DNA from 3 places in the Nocardia sp. NPDC004340 genome. Region 1 is predicted to be linked to each of the others. Evidence: riboswitches for the same ligand, from Rfam matches in the RefSeq annotation. Region 1 holds a riboswitch; each other region holds the start of a gene.
The links. A riboswitch is a leader RNA that binds a small molecule or an ion and turns the genes downstream of it on or off. The one in region 1 is predicted to bind cobalamin.

Region 1 (7,758 bases):
GCCGCGGTCGAGGCGCCCGGCCGACATCATGCCGTCGAGCAGGATCTTGATATTGACCTCGTGGTCGGAGCAGTCGACGCCGGCCGAGTTGTCCAGGGCATCGGTATTGATTCTGCCTCCGCCACGGGCGAATTCGACGCGGGCCAGGGCGGTGAATCCGAGGTTGCCGCCCTCGCCGACCACGGTGGCCCGCATGTCGGCGGCGTTCACCCGCACGCCGTCATTGGCCTTGTCGCCGACGTCGGCCTGGGACTCGGCGGTCGCCTTGACATAGGTGCCCACGCCGCCGTTCCACAGCAGGTCGACCGGTGCGCGCAGGATCGCCCGGATCACCTCGTCCGGTGCGGCCGCGTTGACCGAATCCGGAAGTCCCAGTGCCGCACGGATTGCCGGGCCGAGCGGCACGGACTTCGCGGTGCGTGGCCAGACCCCGCCGCCGGTGCTGATGAGGTCGCGGTCGTAGTCCGCCCAGGACGAGCGGGGCAGCTGGAACAGGCGCTTGCGTTCGGCGTGGGAGACTCCGGCCTCCGGTCGCGGGTCGAGGAAGATGTGCCGGTGGTCGAACGCTGCCACCAGCCGGATGTGCTCGCTGAGCAGCATCCCGTTGCCGAAGACGTCACCGCTCATGTCGCCGATGCCGGCCACCGTGAAATCGGCGGTCCCGGTGTCGCGGCCCATTTCGTGAAAGTGGCGCTCGACGCTCTCCCACGCGCCGCGGGCGGTGATGCCCATCGCCTTGTGGTCGTAGCCGACCGACCCGCCCGAGGCGAACGCGTCGCCGAGCCAGAAGCCGTAGCCGGCCGCGACCTCGTTGGCGATATCGGAGAAGGTCGCGGTGCCCTTGTCCGCGGCCACCACCAGGTAGGTGTCGTCGCTGTCGTGGCGGACGACGTCGCGGGCCGGGAGAACCGAACCCGTCGCCGCGTCGATATTGTCGGTGACGTCGAGCAGTCCGGCGATGAACTGCCGGTAGCAGGCGATACCCTCGGCCAGCTGCGCGGCGCGGTCGGCCGCGTCGTCGCAGGTGGGGCGCGGGGCCTGTTTGACGACGAATCCGCCCTTGGCGCCGACCGGCACGATGACGGCGTTCTTTACCGCCTGGGCCTTGACCAGCCCGAGCACCTCGGTGCGCAGGTCCTCCTTGCGGTCCGACCAGCGCAGGCCGCCGCGCGCCACCGCGCCGAACCGCAGGTGCACGCCTTCGACCCGGGGTGAGTAGACGAAGATCTCGAATCGTGGCCTGGGCTGCGGGAGTTCGCCGATGTGCTGCGGGTCCAGTTTGAACGACAGCACCTCAGCACGGCCGTCACGCACGAAGTAGTTGGTGCGCAGGGTGTTTCGGACGAGGGTGGTGAGGGCGCGCAGAATGCGGTCGGCTTCGAGCCCGACGACGCGGCCGATGACCTCGTTCAGGCGATCGGTCAGTTCGGCTTCGGCGGCTGCGCTGCGCGTGTCCGGCGCGAACCGAGCGTGGAACAGCTCGACCAGCAGTCGCGCGGAATCGGGGTGTGCGGCGAGGACTTCCGCGATCCGTTCCGGGCTGTAGGGGAATCCGCTCTGGCGCAGGTATTTCGCGTAGGCGCGCAGAATGGACACCGGACGCCAGGCCAGGCCCGCGCTCAGGACCAGGCGGTTGAAGGCGTCGCTCTCGGCGTCGCCGCGCCAGGTGGCGGCGAAGGCCGCGGTGAAGCGGGCGTTCGGTTCCGCGCCCGCCGGCGGCTCGCCGTCGAAGGCCAGCCCGAAGTCGTAGATCCAGCACTGGTTCCCGGTGGAATCGTCGAGCGGGTAGGTCCGTTCGTCGAGGACTTCCACGCCGAGGGATTGGATGACCGGCAGGATGCGGCTGAGCGAGACGGCCGCCCCCGCGATGTAGAGGGTGAGCCGCAATCGTCCGCGTGCTCGTCCGGTGGGCGCGTGCAGGGCGACGTCGAACGACTCCGGTCGCAGCGCTTCGATGCGGGCGATGTCGGCGGCGGCGCGGTCGGGGCCGAAGTCGTGTTTGTACCACTCGGGCAGGGCGTGGGAGTAGGCCGTGGCCGGTGCTTCGGCTGCCATTCGGGCGTGGAGGGCGTCGTCCCAGTCCTGCGTCATCGTCGGAAATCTCCCCGGTGCGGCGGTTGTCTATACAACAACATACAACCCCTGTGAGTGGTCTCACAAGGGTGCCGCCGAGTCAGGGCGTGACGGGCACCTGACCGGCGATGCGCGAGGTCAGGCGCTCGGCGCCCCACCGCACCGCCTGCCCCACCACCTCCGGCTCGGGGTTGGACAGCGTCCGCCAGGTGGTGCTCAGGGCCGCCACCGGACGGCTGTTGTGATCGAAGACCGCCGCGCCCACCGATCGCAGGCCCGCCGTCACCAGCTCCACCTCCTCGGCCCAGCCGCGGGCACGCACCTCGTCCAGATCGCGCCGCAGCTCGGTCAGCGACCGCGGTCCGCGTCCGGTGCGGGTGAGGAAGTCGGAACGCTTGGCGTACAACGCCTTCACCTGCGCGTCCGGCAGCGAGGCGAGGATCGCGCGCCCGTTCGCGGTCAGGTGCGACGGCAGCCGGACCCCGATATCGGTGATCAGCGAGACCTCCGCCGCGGGACCCGAGCCGGGACGTTCCTTCAGGAGGTAGACCGTCTCGTTGCCGTGCAGAATGCCCAGATGCACCGCCTGCCCGAGCTGCCGGGCCAGCTGGTGCAGGATCGGCTGCGCCAGCCGTTCCAGCGGCTCGTGCCGCAGATAGGCCGAGCCGATCTCGAAGGACGTCACGCCCAGCCCGTAGGCCTGGTCACCCGGTACATAGACCACGAATCCGCGGTCCACCAGCACCGACAGGATGTGGTACACCGACGAGCGCGGCAGCCCCAGATCGCGGGCCAGCACCGCCGCCCGGACCGGTCCCGGGCCGTGCGCCAGCCGGACGAGGATGTCGAGCGCCCGGCCGACGGCCGGAGAGGTGGTCGAACCCGAGGATTGCGCCATTCCCCGGATTCTGCCAGCGAAGTCAGTCCGCGAGCTCGTGCGCGGTCGCGCGCAGCGTCCACGCCGGGCCGCGGTGGTGCAGGGTGGTGGCGCTCAACGGTGGAATGTCGATGCGCCAGAACGACTCCGGGGGAGCGTCGAGGGTGCGCAGGACCGCGGCCCGCACGATCGCGGGATGCGTCACCGCGACGATCCGGTCGCCGCGCCCGGCCAGGCCGTGCAGCCAGACGCCGACGCGATCGATCAACCCGGTGATCGATTCGCCGCCGTGCTCGTGGAAGCCCGGGTCGGTGAGCCAGCCCATCAGCTGCTCGGGCGCGAGATCGTCCATCGCCCGACCGGCCCAGTCGCCGTGGTCCAGGTCGCGCAGCTCGGGCTCCGGGGTCCCGGTGAATCCCAGTGCCCGGCAGGTCTGTTCGGCCCGCAGCTCGGGCGCGAACAGCACCATCGCGGGCTCCGGGCCGGGCAGCCCGCCCGCCTGCTCGACCGACCGCGACCCGAGCGGGTCGAGCGGTTCGTCGACCGGGAAGCGGGCGGACCGCACGGCCTCGGTGATCGCGTGCGTCACCAGGGTGAGACGGGTGACCGCGCTCATGCCGCCACGGCGGGCGCGGCCGGGGAGCGGTCGCCGAGCAGGCGTGGCGCCAGCCAGGCGAATCCGACCCCGATGACCGCCCACACCAGCAGCTGGGCGGCGAACGCGTACAGCCGGAAGTGGTACAGGTCGTCGGCGGGGAAGCCCGGGAACACGATCGTGCCCGACGCGTCCCGCAGCGGTTCCGGCGCTTCGTGGAACGACGGCAGCAGCGCCAGCAGCGCGCCCATCACGACGACGAAGCCGGCCGCGGCGGCGACCCCCGCGGTCCAGGTGTCCAGGCGCGCGGTCAGCCTGCGGCCGAACCAGATCGCCGCGACCAACGCGATCGCGCTGATCGCGATCAGGCCCAGGTACAGGGCCGTGCGCTCCTCGATCGTGTCCGGGTTCCCGACGGACGGCGGGTTGGCCGGGTACTTCAGGAACGGCACCGCGTACAGCGCCAGGAACATGCCGCCCGACACCAGCAGCGCCAGATTGCGCGGCGAGATCTTGCCCGCCTTGCGCAGCGCCAGGAAGTACACGACCGCGAACAGCGCGCCCAGCGCGGCGCCGAACACGATCATCCCGAAGCCCAGTCCGACATTCTGCTGCTGCGCGCGGGTGAACAGCTCGGCCCCGTGGTCCATGTCCATGGGCTTCCCGGCGGCCTTGTCCAGCGCCATCTGCGCGTGGTCGCGGCCCTCTTCGAAGTCGATGGCGCGATCGATGATCGGCTCGGACAGGATCCGGGCGAACACGAACGCCAGCGATCCGCCGAGGGCTCCCAGCAGGACCCCTCGGCCGATGATTCGCTTTTCCATTGTGGTTACTCGATTCCCGGTGCTAGTGGCAGGGGAACCCGAGGAAATGCCGGCCGTCGTGCACGAACTCGTGCACGTGCATGTCGCTGCCGAACACCGACACCGCACCCTGATCGATACCGATGAAGTAGATCGCCAGCAGCGCCATCAGGGTGGTGCCGACCAGCCACAGCGCGGTGGTGGGGATGGAGAGCGCGCCGCTGCCGACACCGGAGCGAGGAGCGAAAGAGGTAGCCACGAAGGACTCCTTTGAGTCAGGGGGATTCCGCGTCCCCGTTGCCGATCGAACCGACGATGTGAGGGTCTGACTCGCATCCGTCTCGCGGGGAGACCGGGCTGCTCACAGTGGCGCGACCGTTCCGGCATTGCACCGGATTCCTCATGACATCGTCGATCAACCATACGAAAGCGCATCGCCGCTGGTCAATCCGCCTGCCCGGGTCGACCACCTGATGGGACGCCGCCGCGCGTGCGGGGATCGCGCTGGCGCTGGGCTATATTCGCCAACGCAACTGGTTCGCCGGAGGTGGAGTCGAGGAGCCCCTGACCCATTCGACGGCGTCGAAGCCCGCTGCCCGCGCTCGCGCGCCGGCCGGGTGAGAGGGAACCCGGTGGGAATCCGGGACTGTCCCGCAGCGGTGAATGGGAACGAACGCCGTCAGAAGCACTGGGCGCATGCCTGGGAAGCGACGGCCGGTAGGTCCGGCCTCGGCCTCGTGCCGGGGCCGACCCGATTGTCGGGTCGATGCCCATGAGTCCGAAGACCTGCCCGTCGTGCCGGATACGCCGTATCCGGCGGTCGTCGCCTCGTGGATTGGGCGTTACGCCGATCGGATCCGGGCACGGAAACATGCCGCATGGGCTCCGTCAGCGTACGCTCGTTTGGGCGGCGGTCATCGACTGCTGACCATGGAGTTCATCAATGCTGAACCCTGACAACACCTTCACCGCCACGGTGCTGGGCCTGCCGCGCATCGGCCCGAACCGGGAACTGAAACGCGCGATCGAGGCGTACTGGGCGGGGCGCATCGACGCCGCCGCGCTGCACGGTCTCGCGGGCGGACTGCGCGCCGCGCAACTCCTCGCGGTGCACGCCGCCGGACTCGATTCGGTTCCGGTGGGCACCTTCTCCTACTACGACCAGATGCTCGACACCGCGGTGCTACTGGGTGCGCTGCCCGAACGGGTGCACGGCGTCGCCGACGAGCTGGACCGCTACTTCGCGGCCGCGCGCGGCACCGCCGACATCGCGCCGCTCGAGATGACCAAGTGGTTCGACACCAACTACCACTATCTGGTGCCGGAGCTCTCGGCCTCGACGAGGTTCACCCTGCACCCGGACAAACCGCTCGCGGAACTGGAAGAGGCACTGGCGCTGGGCATTCCGGCCCGGCCGGTCATCATCGGACCGGTCACCTTCCTGAAATTGGCCAAGTCGGTGGACGGCAGCGCGCTGCTCGATCGGCTGCCCGATCTGCTGCCGCTGTACGAGCGGCTGCTGGGCCTGCTGGCGGCCGCGGGGGCGCGCTGGGTGCAGCTCGACGAGCCGGTGCTGGTCACCGATCTGACGGATACCGAACTGGCGCTGGCACGTTCGGCCTATCAGCGGCTGGCCGCGGTCTCCGCGCGGCCCGACCTGCTGGTGGCCTCGTACTTCGGACGATTGGGTGCGGCGCTGCCCGCGCTGGCGGACACCGGGATCGAGGGCCTCGCCATCGACCTGGTGTCGGGCGGTGACGCGGATATCGCCGCGGCGCAGCGTCTTTCCGGGACCCTGCTGGTCGCGGGCGTCGTCGACGGCTACAACGTGTGGCGCACCGATCCCGATCGGGCGCTGACCGGGCTGGCCGCGCTCGCCGCAGCCGGTGCGCCGGTGGCGGTGTCGAGTTCCTGCTCGCTGCTGCACGTTCCGTACAGCCTCGCCGCCGAGCCTGACCTGGAGCCGCGCCTGCGGTCCTGGCTGGCATTCGGGACCGAGAAGATCGCCGAGATCCGGCTGCTGGCCACCGTCCTGCATGAGGGGCAGGACGCGGCCGCCGAGCAGCTGGAGATCGCGCGAACGGCCGTGCTGGACCGGCGATCCGACGCGCGACTGCACGACACGGCGGTCCGCGACCGGCTGGCCGCACTGGACGCGACGGCCGCGCACCGGGCGCCCGCGGCGGAGCGACGGCGGTCACAGCGGGAGCGGCTGGACCTGCCGCCGCTGCCGACCACGACCATCGGTTCCTACCCGCAGACCGGCCGCATCCGGGTGGCACGCGCCGCCCTGCGCCGCGGCGAGATCGACCGGGCCGAGTACGACACCCGCATGCGCGCCGAGATCGCCGAGGTCATCGCGCTGCAGGAGGAGATCGGCCTGGACGTGCTGGTGCACGGCGAGCCCGAGCGCAATGACATGGTGCAGTACTTCGCCGAGCAACTGGACGGCTTCGCGGCCACCGCGCACGGGTGGGTGCAGTCCTACGGCACCCGGTGCGTGCGCCCGCCGATCCTGTTCGGCGACGTGACCCGACCGGCGGCCATGACCGTCGACTGGATCTCCTACGCGCAGTCGCTGACCGGCAAACCGGTCAAGGGCATGCTCACCGGGCCGGTCACCATCCTGGCCTGGTCCTACGTCCGCGACGACCAGCCGCTCGCCGACACCGCGCGCCAGCTCGCCCTGGCGATCCGGGACGAGACCGTGGACCTGGAGGCCGCCGGGACCGCCATCATCCAGGTGGACGAACCGGCCTTGCGGGAGCTGCTGCCCCTGCGCCGCGCCGACCAGCCCGAATACCTGGAATGGGCGGTGGTGGCGTTCCGGCTGGCGACCTCCGGGGTCGCCGACAGCACCCAGATCCACACCCACCTCTGCTATTCGGAGTTCGGTGAGATCATCGGCGCGATAGCGGGATTGGACGCCGACGTCACCTCGATCGAGGCGGCGCGCTCGCACATGGAGGTGCTCGACGACCTCAACGCGGCGGGCTTCGACCTGGGCGTGGGACCGGGCGTGTACGACATCCACTCGCCGCGGGTGCCCGGCGTCCGGGAGATCGAGGCGGCGCTGGCCCGGGCACTGAAAGCGGTTCCGGCCGAACGGCTCTGGGTCAACCCGGACTGCGGGCTCAAGACGCGCGGCACCGCCGAGGTGACGGAGTCGCTGCGCAATCTCGTGGCCGCGGCGCACGCACTGCGGTAGTCGAAGGCCGGGGCGTGCCGCATGCGCTGCGAACGAACGCGGTGCGCCCCGGCCGTCCGGTCAGGTGATCGGCGCGTACGGGATGGTCCGGGAACTGTTGTCGTCCACCCGGATCGGCCGGCCCAACTGCGGGAACGCGCGCTGCGCGCAGTCGGTCCGCTCGCAGACCTTGCAGCCCGCGCCGATCGGCACCGCCGTGCGC
Region 2 (7,758 bases), on a different contig from region 1:
CCGTGCGCAGCGCGGTCCAGGCATCCACCACACCCCGCTCGCCGCCGGGCCGGCGGCAGCTCTCGGTGAGCACGTACGGCGCGACGCCGGCCGCCCGCAACGACTCCGGCGTCAGATTCGCCGACTCCGAGTAGCCGTAGTTCCAGCCCGCCACCATCACGTCGGGGCGCTGGGCCAGCACCGTCTCCCGCGAGGGATAGTCGGGGGCAACGGAATTGAGCCGGTCCACGCCGTCCCCGTAATGCTTGCGCAGCGTGTCCGCGTCCCGCTTCAGGCTCGACACCGCCACCGTCTGGTCCTGGGCTCCCAGGGCCAGCACCATGGAGATCAGGTTCCCGTCATTGACGAACATGCGTTGCGCGGGCGACGGGAACCGCTGTTCCGCACCGCAATTGCGCACGGTCATGTTCCCGGTCGCCGCCTGCGGCGATCCGCAGGCGGTGAGCACTCCCGCGATGGCGGTGACCGCGACGAGCGGAAGGATCCTGTTCAAGACCGTGCCTTTCGAGTCAAGACTGTGCCGTTCGAGCCGTGATGAGCAGATGGGAATCACCGGTGTCGGGATCCGGTATCCGGCGCGCCCGCACGCCGAACACCTCGTCGAGCACCTCGGGCCGCAGCGCGGTGCCGGGCGGTTCGAGGGGGCGGGCCCGGCCGTCGTCGAGCACCAGCACCCGGTCGCAGAACCGATCCGCGAGGGTCAGGTCGTGCAGGCTCATGACGACGGTCCGTTCCAATTCCCGGGTCAGTGCCAGCAATTCGAGCTGATGGGTGACATCCAGATGGTTGGTCGGCTCGTCTAGCAGCAGGACGGGCGTGTCCTGGGCGAGCGCCCGCGCCAGCAGCACCCGCTGCCGTTCCCCGCCGGACAGCCGCCCGACCGCGCGCCCCTCGAACCCGGCCAGATCCACCCGACCCAGCGCCCGTTGGACGGCCGCCCGTTCGCCCGGCCCGCCCGCGCCCCACGGCGGCAGGTACGGCGTCCGGCCCAACGCCACGAGCTCACCCACCAGCAGATCGGTGGGCGGCACCTCGTCCTGCCCGACCAGACCCACCAGCCGCGCCCGCTCCCGCGCCGAAACCTGGTGCACCGGACGGCCATCCACCTCGACACCGCCCTCGACCGGTGCGATCAACCCCGCCAGGGTCCGCAACAGCGTGGTCTTGCCCGCGCCGTTCGGCCCGACGATGCCCACCGTCTCGCCCGGCGACACCGTGAAGTCGACCCGCGCGACCACCGTGCGCCGTCCCGCCGCGCAGGCCAGTCCGGCGGCCCGCAGCTCGCCCGCGCCCCGGTGACGCGACCCGGCCCGGCGGGGCCTCACGCCGGACCGAATCGGTAGGTGCGGCGGCCCATGAGGAGCAGGAAGGCGGGGGCTCCGATGAGGCCGGTGAGGACGCCGACCGGGATCTCGGTGGGGCGGACCAGGACTCGGGTGGCGGCGTCGGCGACGACCAGGAAGGTGGCCCCGCACAGGGCGCTCGCGGGCAGCAGGACGCGGTGGCGCGGCCCGACCAGGAGCCGGGCGGCGTGCGGGACCACCAGCCCGACGAAACCGATGCCGCCGGAGACCGCCACCAGCACGCCGACCAGGACCGCCAGCAGGACGAACAGCGCGATGCGCAACTCGCGCACCGGAACTCCGATGGAGGCCGCCGTGTCCGGGCCCAGGTTCAGCGCGTCGAGCCAGTTGGCGGCGAGCAGCAGGGCGGTCAGGCAGGCCGCGACCACGCAGCCGGGCAACAGGATTCGGGTCCAGTCCGCGCCGGAGAGGCTGCCGAGCAGCCAGAACAGCACCGACTGGGCGGCGGACGGGTCACTGCTGCGGAAGATCAGGTAGCTGCTGAAGGCGGCGAAGGCCGAGCCCAGCACCGTGCCGGTGAGCACGAGACGCAGTGGCGTGAGCCCGCCTTGGGCCAGGGCGATGAGGAATACCGCGGCCGCGGCGGCGAAGGCCCCGGCGAGCGCGCCCGCCGACAGCGCCCACAGTCCGGCCCCGGCGAACACCCCGGAGGTGATGACCGCCGCCGCGCCGACGCCCGCACCGGAGGAGACGCCCAGCAGGTAGGGGTCGGCGAGAGGATTGCGGACCAGGGTCTGCATGGCCGCCCCGGCGACCGCCAGGCCCGCGCCGACGATGGCGGCGAGAACGGTTCGCGGCACCCGCAATTGCCACACGATGGTGTCGAGCCCGAGATCGGTGTGCGCGGTGCCGGTCAGCCGGTCGCGCAGCACCGCGAGCACCTCGCGCACCGGGATCGTCTCCGCGCCGAATCCGGTCGCGACGATCATGGCCACGACCAGCAGCGCTCCCATGACGGGCAGGGCGAGCGAAGTCCGCGCGCGGCTCATCGCGGTAGCTCCTCGGGCATGACGCGGCCTCTCCAGAGTGTTGCGCGGCGGGGGAGGTCTGACTCGCACCGGGATCCGGTGCTCACAGTGGCGCGACCGCTCCGGATTCCCACCGGATTCCCGCACCCGCCGATACTGACGAGGGGAACCCTACCGTCCGGAACCTTCGCCGGTTCCGACTGGTCGGTTCATCCCGGTGTCCGCGAAGGTCAGCGGATCCGCGAACCGAGCAGATGCCGCACGCCGCTCACGAACAGCTGCAATCCGAAGTCGAATCGCGCGGTGGCGTCGGGCATGTCGTACAGCGGCGAGTTCTCCTCGGTGAGCGCGCCCGCGGAGTCCATCTGGATGCGCGACTGCTCGTCCACCGTCTGCCCGAGCACGTAGTACAGCAGCGTGTAGGCGGCCAGTTCGGCCTCCTCACGCGTCATGCCGGCGCGAATCGCGGCGCTGGCCAGTCGTTCCCGGCCCTTGCTGGTGGTGAGGCGGGACGCGTAGGTGGCCGAGACCAGTTCGGCCCCGTCGCGGTAGGCGAGCAGGCTCTCGCGCAGCCGGTGCGCGAGTTCGGTCATCTGCTTGGACCATTCCTCGGCCCGGACCGGTTCGTCCATGGGCGCGAGAATGCGGTCGGCGACCGCGCCGAGCAGGGCCTGCTTGTTGGGGAAGTGCCAGTACAGCGCGCCGGGCTGGACGTGCAGCGAGGTGGCCAGGCGGCGCATGGTGAGATCCGCCAGCCCGTACTGGTCGAGGATGGCGATGGCCCCGTCGACCACGTCCGTGCGATGGAGTTGCACTGAAGAATCCGACCCTCTCGTGTTCCGGCTCACGTTCCGGGCTGCTAGCCTACCCTGAACACCGTTCAAGTTGCTCGGCCACACGGCCGGACGAAGGGATTCCCGCGGACATGACCCAGGTAGCCGTCACCACCGAAGCCGGTACCAACGCAGGCGATGACATCCTCGCCATCGCTCGCGAGCAGGTGCTCGAGCGCGGCGTCGGCCTGACCCAGGAGCAGACCCTCGCGGTCCTGCGGCTCGGCGACGAGCGGCTCGAGGAGCTGCTCGGCCTGGCGCACGACGTCCGCATGAAGTGGTGCGGCCCCGAGGTCGAGGTCGAGGGCATCATCTCGCTCAAGACCGGCGGCTGCCCCGAGGACTGCCACTTCTGTTCGCAGTCCGGCCTTTTCCAGTCGCCGGTGCGCGCCGCCTGGCTCGACATCCCCTCGCTGGTGGAGGCGGCCAAGCAGACCGCCAAGACCGGCGCCACCGAGTTCTGCATCGTGGCCGCGGTGCGCGGTCCGGACGAGCGCCTGATGGCGCAGGTCGCCGCGGGCGTCGAGGCCATCCGCAACGAGGTCGACATCCAGGTCGCCTGCTCGCTGGGCATGCTGAACCAGGAGCAGGTGGACCAGCTGGCCGCCATGGGCGTGCACCGCTACAACCACAACCTGGAGACCGCGCGCTCGCACTTCCCGAACGTGGTCACCACCCACACCTACGACGAGCGCTGGGAGACCCTGCGCATGGTGCGCGAGGCCGGCATGGAGGTCTGCTGTGGCGGCATCCTCGGCATGGGCGAATCCCTGGAGCAGCGTGCGGAATTCGCGGCCGACCTGGCCTCGCTGGAGCCCGACGAGGTGCCGCTGAACTTCCTCAACCCGCGCCCGGGCACCCCCTTCGGTGACCTCGAGGTGCTCCCGGCCGCCGACGCGCTGCGCGCCGTCGCCGCCTTCCGTCTCGCCATGCCGCGCACCATCCTGCGTTTCGCCGGCGGCCGCGAGATCACCCTCGGCGACCTGGGCGCCAAGCAGGGCATCCTGGGCGGTATCAACGCCGTCATCGTCGGCAACTACCTGACCACCCTGGGTCGTCCGGCCGAGTCCGACATCGATCTGCTCGGCGAACTCAAGATGCCGATCAAGGCGCTCAACGAAACGCTCTGAGCGAAATCCACTGAGAGAAAAAGGGGGTTCGGGGCCAATGCCCCGAACCCGTCTCGTACGGTAGGGGTGCGGGGGTTTGCATTCCCCTGGACCTGATCTGCCCGCCGAGTTCGATACGCGAAGGATCCATCGAGGTGGTCGTGGACATCGAGGAGCGCTACAACCCTTTCACGGGCAAGCGAGTCGTGCCGGGGCTGGACGATCCGGTACCCCCCGCGGCGGCCCTGGGCCTGGAGCCGCCGCGCTTCTGTGAACAATGCGGACGCCGCATGATCGTGCAGGTCAGCCCCGACGGCTGGTGGGCCAAGTGCTCGCGCCACGGGGTGCTCGACTCCACGAGCCTGGAACACCGCTAGTGGCAGCCACATTCGCCGCCGAGCCGGGCGGACTACGCGTCGATGTACTGATGCGGGAAGTGCGTGCGGCGGCGGCGGTGTGTGCCGCGCTCGCCGCGGTGAGCGCTCTGGCCGGGGTGGCCTGGGCGTATCTCGCTCCGGCGGAACAACTGCTGGTGGTCGAACCCGACCGCGGCACCGCGCTGACCGGTGAGAGCCTGCACCGTTTCGACGCGCTCGCCATCTTCGTGCTGATCGGCATCGTGCTCGGCGTGCTCGGGACGGTCGCGGCCTGGCGCTGGCGGCGGGTGCGGGGCCCGGTCCTGCTGACCGGCATCATTCTCGGTTCCGCGCTCGGCGCGTTGCTCACCAAGGTGGTCGGCGAGGCGGTGGCCGAGCAGCGCCACGTCCGCCCGAGCCATCCGCCGATCCACACCATCGTGGAATTCGCGCCCTCCGTGGAGGGTTGGGCCGCCCTCATCGCGCAGCCCCTGGCCGCCGCGGTGGTGATCCTGCTGCTCGCGGCGCTGAGCACCTCCGACGATCTGGGCACCGGCGAATACCTACCCTTCGGCGGCGCGCGCCCCGACCCGGTGATCGTCGCCCCGTCCCAGTACGGCTCCGCCATCCTCTACGGCCCCTACCCCGGCAATTCCGGTGCGCCGCAACCCCACGCGCCCCACGGCCCGGCGGTCCCCTTCGAAGCCCCCGAACCCGAAGCCCCCCGCTGACCCGAATCCGGCAATAATCGCTGGACCACGCTTGTTGTACCCCCTACCGTGTTCGCGACCACGGATTCGCACCACCCAGGGGGACCCCATGAAGACCGCACCGCCGGGCAAGTCCGCGCCGCCCGACGCCGCCGCACCGGCCGAGCGCCCGGACCTCACCGCCTGGCGTCACCGCCACGAACTCCGCAGATCCAATGCGTCCCAGCCGATCCCGAGCGGCCGCCGCTACCGGCGCACCACTAAGCACCGCGACCGTTCCCGGGGCGACTAGCCAATCAGCAGACGGCGCCGCGGCTCGCGGCCGTCGCCTCGAGAATCGTTCGCAGCAGCGGGAAGTCGATGGCTTCGGGTTTGCGGAAGCGCAGGCAGCCTTTGCCCATGTCCTTGGTATCGAGGTGCTCGGCGAAGGCCTCGCGGATGTCGCCGCGCATGAGATAGAAGGAGATGTACTGCTTCTGGCTGGCGAACGCGATCTCGGCGATGCCGTCGCGCTCGTAGACCGGCATGCCGAAATCCATGTCCTCGTGGAATCCGACGAGGGTTTCCCGGCACAGTTCGCGCAGCCGGGTCAGGGCCGGTCGCCGGTCCTCGGCCAGCTCACCGAGGTAGTCGTCGACGGTGCTCGCAGTACTTCGTGGCATGGGCCCAGAGTATGCCGATAGTTAGCTGAATGGGGTCGGTGATAGGCGTCCGGCGGTGCGAAATCGACATGACTCCTAGCTGCTGCCGCTGCCGGTATTGATTCCGAGGTAGCGCTCCAGGATCCCCTGCACGCCGTTGTAGTCGCCGATGGTGACTGTGCGCGTGGCGGTTCGGTCGCCCTGCTTGGCGGTCAGGGTGTACCGGCCGCCCTTGGATGGGATCCACGCGGTTTCGTTGGTGCACCAGCAATTGGTCGAGGGCGTGGGTGTGGCGATGACGGTGCCGTCGACGCTGATGGTGACGGGCGTGGTGAGGTCGGTCAGGAGTACGACCGAGATCCAGCAGGTTTCGGTGGACAGTTCACAGCTGTAGCGGCCGGGGTCCATCTGCATCAGGTCGATCTGGAAGTCCTGGGCGGCCGCGGTTCCGGTCGACAGCGGGATCGCCGCGGTCAGCAGGGCGGCTCCGAGTGCGGCGCGGGTGGTCGTTCTCAATGGACGTCCCCTGCGGGAAACTGGCAACCGGCGGAGATGGTGGCGCTGCCCGTCTTGCACGGGAGGGTCCGCAGGTACGCTTCGGTTCGCTGGGCGAAGGCTTCCAGCGAGTTGTTGTCCATGATCTGGATGGTGACCGACTGCGAGTCGCTGCCCTGCTGCACGGTGATGGTGTTCGGGCCGGCCGTCTGCGGGACCCACAGGATCTTCAGCTCCCCGGGTTCGATCGTGCCCGATGTCGGCGTCGGCAGGGCGGAGGCGATCGTTTTCCCGTTGACGCTGAGGGTGATCGGGGTGGTCATGTCGTAGGCGTACCCGATGACCTGGCACTGTTGCGCCGTCGCCCGGCAGGCGAGCAGGTCCGTTCCGCCGCCCACCCAGAGTGAGACGTGGCCCGTCGCGGCCGTGGCCGTTCCGGTCGAGAGTTGTACCGCCGCGGCCGCGAGCGCGGCCCCCACCGCGGCGTAGCGACCGGCCTTCTTGGTGTTCATGGCCGAGAAGTATTTTTGAATAACCCTTGTTTCACAAGGACTTTCGGGGACCCAGGTTTTCGGGGGGTCGCTCGTCCGCCCGCGGTGCGATGCCGGGTGTAGTGTCCGCTGAAGTCCGGATGACACACCAGGGGAGCCCATGCGGATACAGACCGATCATCCGATCGTCGATGCGGTGCTCGACCGGTATCGCGACCAGCTCGGCGCGTCGTTTCCCGCCTACCGCAATCACGTTCTGCGCAGCCTGAACTACCAGCGACTGCTGCTGGGGGAGCCGGTTCCCGATGTGGCGGCCCTGGCGTGGGCCGTGCACGACCTCGGTGTGTGGACCGCGGGGACCTGGGACTATCTCGATCCATCCGCCGACCTGGCCACCGTGCACGCCGCCGATTTCGGTATCACCGATGTCGGCACCGCGCGCCGCCTGGTCCTCGACCATCACCGGCTCCGCGCCGTCGACGACCGCCTCGTCGAGACCTTCCGCGTCGCCGACCGGATCGACGCCAGTCGCGGCCTGGTTCGGCGTCCGCTGGCCCGCGCCGACATCGAATCCGTTGTGGCCCAACTCCCGTACGAGGGCTTCCACGCCTTCCTGGCGCGTCGGGGTGTCGCGTACGCCGTCACTCACCCGCTGCGGCCGCTGCCCATGCTGCGCTGGTAGCCGATCAGCGGACGGTGTCGGGGTTATCGGTACACGTCCGGTAGTGGGAAACCGAACTTCGCGGCCAGGGCGCGGACGTCGTGGAGGTCTTTGGCGGCGGGAGGGTAGG
Region 3 (7,758 bases), on a different contig from region 1:
GCAGTGAATCGGGGATTCCCCACTTCGAATTATTCGGTCCGGCAGTATGACTCGCATATCACCGGAGGCCCCGCCGCTTCCCCGAGCCCGACGCCGGGTCCGGTTCTCATACTCCTCTTACGAACCGGCGGTGGGAACCCCCCCTGTACCGGGGTTGTCCGCTGCTGTCCTGCGGGCCACCCCGGTCCGGGTACGCGAAATCGCCTACTCCAGTTCGCCTTCGGTCTCCAGGTAGACCTGCCGCAGCCGGTCCAGGGTGGCGGTGTCGGGCTGCTCCCACAGCTTCCGCTCCGCCGCCTCCAGCAAACGTTCCGCGATACCGTGCAGCGCCCACGGATTCGACTGCTCCATGAACTTGCGGTTGGTCTCGTCGAAAACGTAGGACTCGGCCAGCTTTTCGTACATCCAGTCGGCGACCACATTGGTGGTGGCGTCGTAGCCGAACAGGTAGTCGACGGTGGCGGCCATCTCGAACGCGCCCTTGTAGCCGTGCCGGCGCATGGCCTCGATCCAGCGCGGGTTCACCACGCGCGCCCGGAACACCCGGGTGGTCTCCTCCGACAGGGTGCGGGTGCGCACCGCGTCCGGGCGGGTGCTGTCGCCGATGTAGGCCTCGGGGTTCGAGCCGGTGAACGCGCGCACCGCGGCCACCATGCCGCCGTGGTACTGGAAGTAGTCGTCGGAGTCGGCGATGTCGTGTTCGCGGGTGTCGGTGTTCTTGGCCGCCACCGCGATTCGCTTGTAGGCGGTCCGCATGTCGTCGGCGGCGGGCGCGCCGTCGAGGTCGCGGCCGTAGGCGAAGCCGCCCCACGCGGTGTACACGCGGGCCAGGTCGTCGTCGGTGCGCCAGCTCTTGGAGTCGATGAGCTGCAGCAGGCCCGCCCCGTAGGTGCCGGGCTTGGAGCCGAAAATGCGTGTGGTGGCGCGACGTTCGTCGCCGTGCTCGGCCAGGTCGGCCTGAGCGTGGGCGCGCACGTAGTTCCGGTCGGCGGGCTCGTCGAGCCCGGCGGCCAGGCGCACCGCGTCGTCGAGCAGCGCCAGTACGTGCGGGAACGCGTCACGGAAGAAGCCGCTGATCCGCACGGTCACGTCGATGCGCGGACGGCCCAGCTCCTCGAGCTCGATGGCCTCCAGGCGGGTGACGCGGCGGCTGGCCTCGTCCCACACCGGCCGCACACCCAGCAGCGCGAACACCTCGGCGATGTCGTCGCCGGAAGTGCGCATGGCCGAGGTGCCCCACACCGACAGGCCCACCGACCGCGGGTACTCGCCGTGGTCGGCCAGGTAGCGGGCCAGCAGCGAATCCGCCATGGCCTGACCGGTTTCCCAGGCCAGCCGCGACGGCACCGCCTTCGGGTCGACGGAGTAGAAGTTGCGGCCCGTGGGCAGCACGTTGATCAGACCACGCAGCGGCGAACCGCTCGGTCCGGCCGGAATGAAACCACCATTCAGCGCGTGCAGGATACGGGCGACCTCGACACCGGTCTGCCGCAGTCGCGGCACCACCTCGGCGGCGGCGAAGCCCAGCACCCGGCGCGTCTCGTCCAGGCGCGCGGCGACGTCGGTGAGGCCCGCGGCCGCGGCGAGCTCCCCGCCGAACACGCCCTCGGTCACCGCGTCGATGGAGTCGACGTCCCAGTCGACTTCCTGCATGCCCGAGACCAGTTCGCGCGCCAGCTGCTCGAAGGCGTCCACCCGGTCGCGCTTCTCGTCACCGGATTCGCTGAGCCCCAGCGCCTCTCGCAGACCCGGCACATTGACCTCGCCGCCCCACAGCTGGCGGGCGCGCAGCATGGCCAGCACCAGGTCCACCTCGGCCTCCCCCGCCGGGGCCTGGCCGAGCACGTGCAGGCCGTCGCGGATCTGCACGTCCTTGATCTCGCACAGCCAGCCGTCGACGTGCAGCAGCATGTCGTCGAAGACCTCTTCGTCCGGGCGTTCGGTGAGCCCGAGGTCGTGGTCCATCTTGGCCGCGCGCATGAGCGTCCAGATCTGCTGGCGGATGGCCGGCAGCTTGGCCGGGTCGAGCGCGGAGATATTGGCGTGCTCGTCGAGCAGCTGCTCGAGCCGCGAGATGTCGCCGTAGGTCTCGGCGCGCGCCATGGGCGGAATCAGGTGGTCGACCAGGGTGGCGTGGGCGCGGCGCTTGGCCTGCGTGCCCTCGCCCGGGTCGTTGACCAGGAACGGGTAGATCAGCGGCAGGTCGCCGAGCGCGGCATCGGTGCCGCAGGAGGCGGACATGCCGAGGGTCTTGCCGGGCAGCCACTCGAGGTTGCCGTGCTTGCCCAGGTGCACCACGGCGTCGGCGGCGAAGCCCTCCGCGGCGGCCAGCCAGCGGTAGGCGGCCAGATAGTGGTGGCTCGGCGGCAGATCCGGGTCGTGGTAGATGGCGACCGGGTTCTCGCCGAAACCGCGCGGCGGCTGCACGATCAACACCACATTGCCGAAACGCAAGGCGGCGATGACGATCTCGCCCTTCGGGTCGGCGGAGCGGTCCACGTACAGTTCGCCCGGCGGCGGGCCCCACGCCTCGACGACCGCCTCGCGCAGGTCCTCGGGCAGGGTCTCGAACCAGCTGGTGTAGAGGTCGGCGCCGATGCGAATCGGGTTGCCCTCCAGCTGTTCCTGGCTCAGCCAGTCCGGGTCCTGCCCGCCCGCCGCGATGAGCGCGTGGATCAGGGCGTCACCGTCGGCGGCCTCCAGGCCGGGGATCTCGCCGGGCGCGCCGAGGTCGTAACCGGCCTCGCGCATCTCGCTGAGCAGCCGGATGGCGCTGGCCGGGGTGTCCAGGCCGACGGCATTGCCGATGCGGGCGTGCTTGGTCGGGTACGCCGACAGCACGATCGCGACTTTCTTGCGCTCGGCCGGAATGTGACGCAGCCGCGCGTAGCGCACCGCGATACCCGCCACCCGAGCCGAACGCTCGGCGTCGGGCACGTACGACGACAGCCCGTCCGCGTCGAACTCCTTGAACGAGAACGGGACCGTGATGATGCGGCCGTCGAACTCCGGCACCGCCACCTGGGTGGCCACGTCCAGCGGCGACAGGCCGTCGTCATTGGCCTCCCACTGCTCGCGGCCGCTGGTCAGGCACAGGCCCTGCAGGATCGGCACATCCAGGTCCGCGAGCGCGCCCACGTCCCACGCCTCGTCGTCGCCGCCGGCCGAGGCGGTGGCGGGCTTGGTGCCGCCCGCCGCGAGCACGGTCACCACCAGCGCGTCGGCGGTGCCGAGCGTGGCGAGCAGCTCCGGCTCCGCGGTGCGCAGCGAGGCGCAGTAGATGGGCAGCGCGCGAGCGCCCTTGGCCTCGATGGCGGTGCACAGCGCGTCGATATAGGCGGTGTTCCCGGCCAGGTGCTGGGCGCGGTAGTAGACCACGGCCACGGTCGGCGCGTCGTCCGGGACGGGGCAGGCGTGGCGTTCCAGCTCGCCCCAGCTCGGCATCTCCACCGGCGGCTCGAACCCCTCGCCGGTGAGCAGCACCGTGTCGGACAGGAAGTTGTGCAGCTGCAGCAGGTTTCGCGGGCCGCCCGCGGCCAGGTAGTTGTGGGCGTCGGCGGCGACACCGCCGGGCACGGTCGAGCACTCCATCAGCTCGGCGTCGGGCGCGATCTCACCACCGAGGGCGACCACCGGAATTCCGCTGGCGCGCACCGTCTCGAGGCCCTCCTCCCAGGCCCGCTTACCGCCCAGCACGCGCACGATCACCAGCGACACACCGTTCAGCAGGACCGGCAGATCCTCCGGCAGCAGCCGGGCCGGATTGGCCAGCCGGTAGGCGGCGCCGCTGGCGCGCGCGCTCAACAGATCGGTATCGGAGGTGGACAGCAACAGGATCAAGGGTCTCGGCCTTCCTAGGGTGACGCGCCCAGCACGGTTCGGCGCTCGCCGGGAAGGTCTGACTGTCACAGTGGCGCGACCGCACCGGAATTGCACCGGCTTTCTTCCGTTCGACGAGCTCGCCGATGCTATCGCGCCGCCGACGCGAGCCCGATATCGCGCCCGCGTCGCCGCGTGCGGGCGCCGATCACAGTGCGGCCAAGGCTGGCTCACATCCCTGGGGAACCGACTGGTCGGCGCGTACGCTGCCGGTATGCCACTCACTCCAGGATGGGTCAGGCGGAACCGCTTTGCTGCCTGGTCGGGATACTTTTGCGTACTGGTTGCCTTCGCAACGCTGGCCATGGCTCTCACGGCCGCCGGCTCCGGTCATTCGCAGTGGGCGCTCGTCGCCGGGATCATCTGCGCGTCGACCATCCTGTTCGGTCTCACGGTCATGAGCACCACCGTGCACCGCGACCACGCCGACCACCACAACGTTCCCAGCCTGCTCAACGACACCTGGGAAACCACACCCGCCTTCGCCCGCCGCCGCGGGGCGCCGGCGGCCATCGAACCGCACCGCGCGGGCTGAACCGCCCGGCGAATCGACCGATCCGGCAACCGGACTCCGGGACTCCCCCGTCCCGGAGTCTTTTCTTTTCTTTGCTTTCGGTCCTGCCATGCCGGGGACACATAGTTAGATTGCAATATCTCCAAATGTAGATAGACGTGGAGGCGAACCCGACCCCGGGCGGCCGTGCCCGGTCTCGGCATCCTCCGTACGCTGGGTGGCGTCATGACGCGAACCGATCCCGACTCCTGCCCGGGCGTGCTGCGCCTGCACGAAGCAGCCGACGGTCCCCTCGCCCGTATCCGGGTGCCCGGCGGACTCCTCTCCCCCACCCAGCTCCAGGCCCTCGCGACCGCGGCCACCGACCTCGGGGACGGGAACATCGAGCTCACCTCGCGCGGGAACATCCAGTTCCGGCAGGTCCGCGACGCGGCCGCGCTCACCGAACGGCTCACCGAGGCGGGACTGCTGCCCAGCGCCACCCATGAGCGGGTGCGCAACATCATCGCCTCGCCGCTGTCGGGACGCGTCGGCGGCTGGACCGATGTGCATCCCCTGGTCCCCGCTCTCGACGAAGGGCTGCGCGCACAGCCGCGCTACGCGGACCTGCCCGGCCGGGTCCTGTTCACCCTCGACGACGGCCGCGGCGATGTCAGCGGCCTGGGCGGCGACATCGGCGTGCACGCGCTCGACGAGCACACCTACGCACTCCTGTTGGCGGGCAAGGACTCCGGCCTCCGTCTCCGCGCCGACGCGGCGGTCGACCTCATGCTCGCCGCCGCCGACGGCTTCCTCGACCTGCGCGATGGCCACTGGCGTCTGCACGAGATCCCCGACGGCGCGGCCCGCCTGACCGACCGCCTCCGCACCGCTCACCCGGACCTCGACGTCTCCGGCGACCTCCTGGAAACGCCCGGCCCCCAAGACATTCCGATCGGCTGGATGACCCAGTCCGACGGCCGGGTGGCCCTCGGCGCGGGCGTGCGCCTCGGCTCCCTCCCCGCCCGCACCGCCGAATTCCTCGCCGCCGTCGAATGCCCGATCATCGTCACCCCGTGGCGCAGCCTGATCCTCGCCGACCTCGACGAATGGCCCGCCGAACAGGTGGTCCGAGTCCTGGCCCCCATGGGCCTGATCTTCGACACCGCCTCCCCGTGGCTCCAGGTCAGCGCCTGCGCCGGCATGCCTGGCTGCGCCAAGTCCCTCACCGACGTCCGCGCCGACGTCGCCGAGGCCGTCGACTCCGGCCGCGTCCTCCCCACGGACGCACCGGAATTCGCCCGCGAGGGTCTCGACGCCGCCGACGTCGTGGTCGCCGGCCGCCAGCACTGGTCCGGCTGCGACCGCCGCTGTGGCCGCCCGAAGGGCGCGGTCACCGACGTCATCGCCACCACCGACGGCTACCGCGTCATCCCCGCCGGCTAGCCGATCCCGCCGAACCGGTGCGATCGGCGCTCTGCGCGCCCTTCAGACAGTGACCTCGACGATGTCGCGGATCCGGAAGCGACCACCGGTGATCTCGATCGTCTGGCGGGCGACCAGAGCCGCGCCGTCACGGTCGTAGCGGTAGCCGATCTCGCGGGAGTCGGGGACGACCGCGAGACGGGCACGGCCGCCGAGACATTCGGCGCGGGCGGCGGTCGCCTCGGTCAGCGCCGTGCAGGCATCGGGGTCGTCCGTGGTGGGCGGGTGGGCCTGCTCGGCTCCCAGGATCGGGACGGTGGTGTCGGAGATCGAGCAGAGCCGGCCGGTCGGGTCGAGGGTCAGGGTGAGCTGACCGTCGCCGCCCGCGACGGCCGGGACGCCGTCGTAGAGCTGGCGGTAATGCAGGGTGTAGTCGGCCACCGCGGCCGCGACGCTATCGCCGTCGCGGCTCGCGCCCGCGTGGAAGGTGGCCGACATTCCGGCCAAGGCGAGGTCATGGCCGAGGTCCAGGTCTCGCAGCGCCCGGTCGGCGAGGTCGCGAATCTCCTCTGGCGTGCGGCCGTTGACGCTGCGGTCCGGCTCGGCGTAGAACGCCTGGTAGCTGCCGTCGGGATGCATGACCAGCCGGGGTTCGAATTCGGCTCGCGCACAAGACTCCTCGGTGACCGGGGATGCGGGCTCGGCGAGTACGCCCCGCAACCCGTGCCGTTCACCCAGCGCGGACACCGTGTCGGCGTCAGCGTTTCGGCGGGCCAGGCGCAGTGACATCGGTTGGCGCGGAAGGGGAATGCTCAGGTCGACTTCGAGGGGGAACTGACCCGCCCAGCGCCACCAGTACCACTCGTCGGACACCGCGCCGCCGTAGAACAACCGCTCGTTCCAGAGCCGGTCCTGCGCCTCACGGTCGGTGGCGCCGCAGGCCGCCGACGACACCCGGTGGTTGTTGTGGAAGATCGACAGCGCCGCGTCCTGCCACGCCTGGCTGAACGATTTGCCGGCGTTCCATTCCTTGAAGAACCGTGTCCCCTGCTGATCGGTGTCGAAGGTGAGGCTGTCGAATCCGAACAGCATCCGCGCGCCCCGGTTCGGCGTGTGCCAGGTGCGGTAGGGGCTGTGTCCGAAGTTGGTGCGCAGCGATTCGCAGCCGTGCAGGAACAGGTAGCGCAGGCGCTGATCGCCGAATCCCATCCGGTCGGATTCGGCGTAGATGGTGTTGTCCCAGGTGCGGCCCATCGAGGTCAGATACACGCCATTGCTCGTGGTGGTGCTGTGGGCGTAGTGGTAGAACACCCGCACCGAGTCCATGCCGAGGCTGTCCTGCCAGTTGTCGTACTCCTGGTCGTACCGCCATTCCCGGACATCATCGTCCTTGGCGTGGAAGTTGATGCCGTTGAACTTCGCGACGTAGTCGAGGAAGCCGCTCACGCACGCGTGCGGGTAGGTCAACGTGGCATCTTTCGGGTACACCTGCACCGACGCGCCGCCGTACATGTTGTCGGACATTGTCGAATGGTCACCGATACCGGACGCCCGGGCACGGGTACCGGACTACTCGATTCCCCCGCCGGCCGGCACGCGACCGGCCCGACCGGCCGGTGACAGGTGCGGGGTGCACGCGGCGTGGTTGCTGGTGCACAGTGGGTTATCCGCGCTGCGACGACCATCGGATGCTGGAGGCGGCCATGACCATCGCGAAGCTCAGCGATCAGGAGATCCTGGCGATGTCCGATGAGGAGCGTCGCGAACTGATCCGGCGGTTGCAGCCGCCGCCGGAGCGGGTGCTGCCGCGTCCGGAGGTGGTGCGGCTGCATCGGCGGGTGCGGCTGGCGCTCATGGTGGGCGGCTGTCTGGGGCTGATTCCGTGGATCGTGTACCTGGGGTTCTCGCTGCCGGCGGAGTATCACGCCCGCAACTGGCCACTGGCCTGGATCGGGTTCGAC

Region 2: it holds a riboswitch for cobalamin, as region 1 does, so the genes downstream of both, ACWEOI_RS27425 (iron chelate uptake ABC transporter family permease subunit) here and metE (5-methyltetrahydropteroyltriglutamate--homocysteine S-methyltransferase) in region 1, are expected to answer to the same signal.
Region 3: it holds a riboswitch for cobalamin, as region 1 does, so the genes downstream of both, cobN (cobaltochelatase subunit CobN) here and metE (5-methyltetrahydropteroyltriglutamate--homocysteine S-methyltransferase) in region 1, are expected to answer to the same signal.

Annotation. Positions count from the first base shown of each region.
Region 1 covers NZ_JBSGDW010000006.1:257,053-264,810, reverse strand. Annotated here, with positions in the region: partial or broken gene ACWEOI_RS25165 (NAD-glutamate dehydrogenase) at 1-2,091, opposite strand, end outside; gene ACWEOI_RS25160 (IclR family transcriptional regulator) at 2,174-2,971, opposite strand; gene ACWEOI_RS25155 (histidine phosphatase family protein) at 2,994-3,566, opposite strand; gene ACWEOI_RS25150 (CbtA family protein) at 3,563-4,369, opposite strand; gene ACWEOI_RS25145 (CbtB domain-containing protein) at 4,392-4,607, opposite strand; cobalamin riboswitch at 4,648-4,774, opposite strand; cobalamin riboswitch at 4,971-5,136, shown strand; gene metE (5-methyltetrahydropteroyltriglutamate--homocysteine S-methyltransferase) at 5,292-7,556, shown strand; gene ACWEOI_RS25135 (short-chain fatty acyl-CoA regulator family protein) at 7,617-7,758, opposite strand, start outside.
Region 2 covers NZ_JBSGDW010000008.1:80,523-88,280, forward strand. Annotated here, with positions in the region: gene ACWEOI_RS27415 (ABC transporter substrate-binding protein) at 1-493, opposite strand, end outside; gene ACWEOI_RS27420 (ABC transporter ATP-binding protein) at 510-1,325, opposite strand; gene ACWEOI_RS27425 (iron chelate uptake ABC transporter family permease subunit) at 1,322-2,353, opposite strand; cobalamin riboswitch at 2,388-2,521, opposite strand; gene ACWEOI_RS27430 (TetR/AcrR family transcriptional regulator C-terminal domain-containing protein) at 2,563-3,147, opposite strand; gene bioB (biotin synthase BioB) at 3,258-4,295, shown strand; gene bsaP (biotin synthase auxiliary protein BsaP) at 4,436-4,651, shown strand; gene ACWEOI_RS27445 (DUF2567 domain-containing protein) at 4,651-5,361, shown strand; gene ACWEOI_RS27450 (hypothetical protein) at 5,450-5,632, shown strand; gene ACWEOI_RS27455 (DUF1801 domain-containing protein) at 5,637-6,002, opposite strand; gene ACWEOI_RS27460 (hypothetical protein) at 6,078-6,497, opposite strand; gene ACWEOI_RS27465 (hypothetical protein) at 6,494-6,988, opposite strand; gene ACWEOI_RS27470 (hypothetical protein) at 7,128-7,649, shown strand; gene ACWEOI_RS27475 (nucleotidyltransferase domain-containing protein) at 7,673-7,758, opposite strand, start outside.
Region 3 covers NZ_JBSGDW010000003.1:259,201-266,958, forward strand. Annotated here, with positions in the region: gene cobN (cobaltochelatase subunit CobN) at 205-3,840, opposite strand; adenosylcobalamin-variant (AdoCbl-variant) riboswitch at 3,886-3,957, opposite strand; gene ACWEOI_RS13255 (hypothetical protein) at 4,184-4,414, shown strand; gene cobG (precorrin-3B synthase) at 4,619-5,818, shown strand; gene ACWEOI_RS13265 (DUF6345 domain-containing protein) at 5,861-7,321, opposite strand; gene ACWEOI_RS13270 (hypothetical protein) at 7,501-7,758, shown strand, end outside.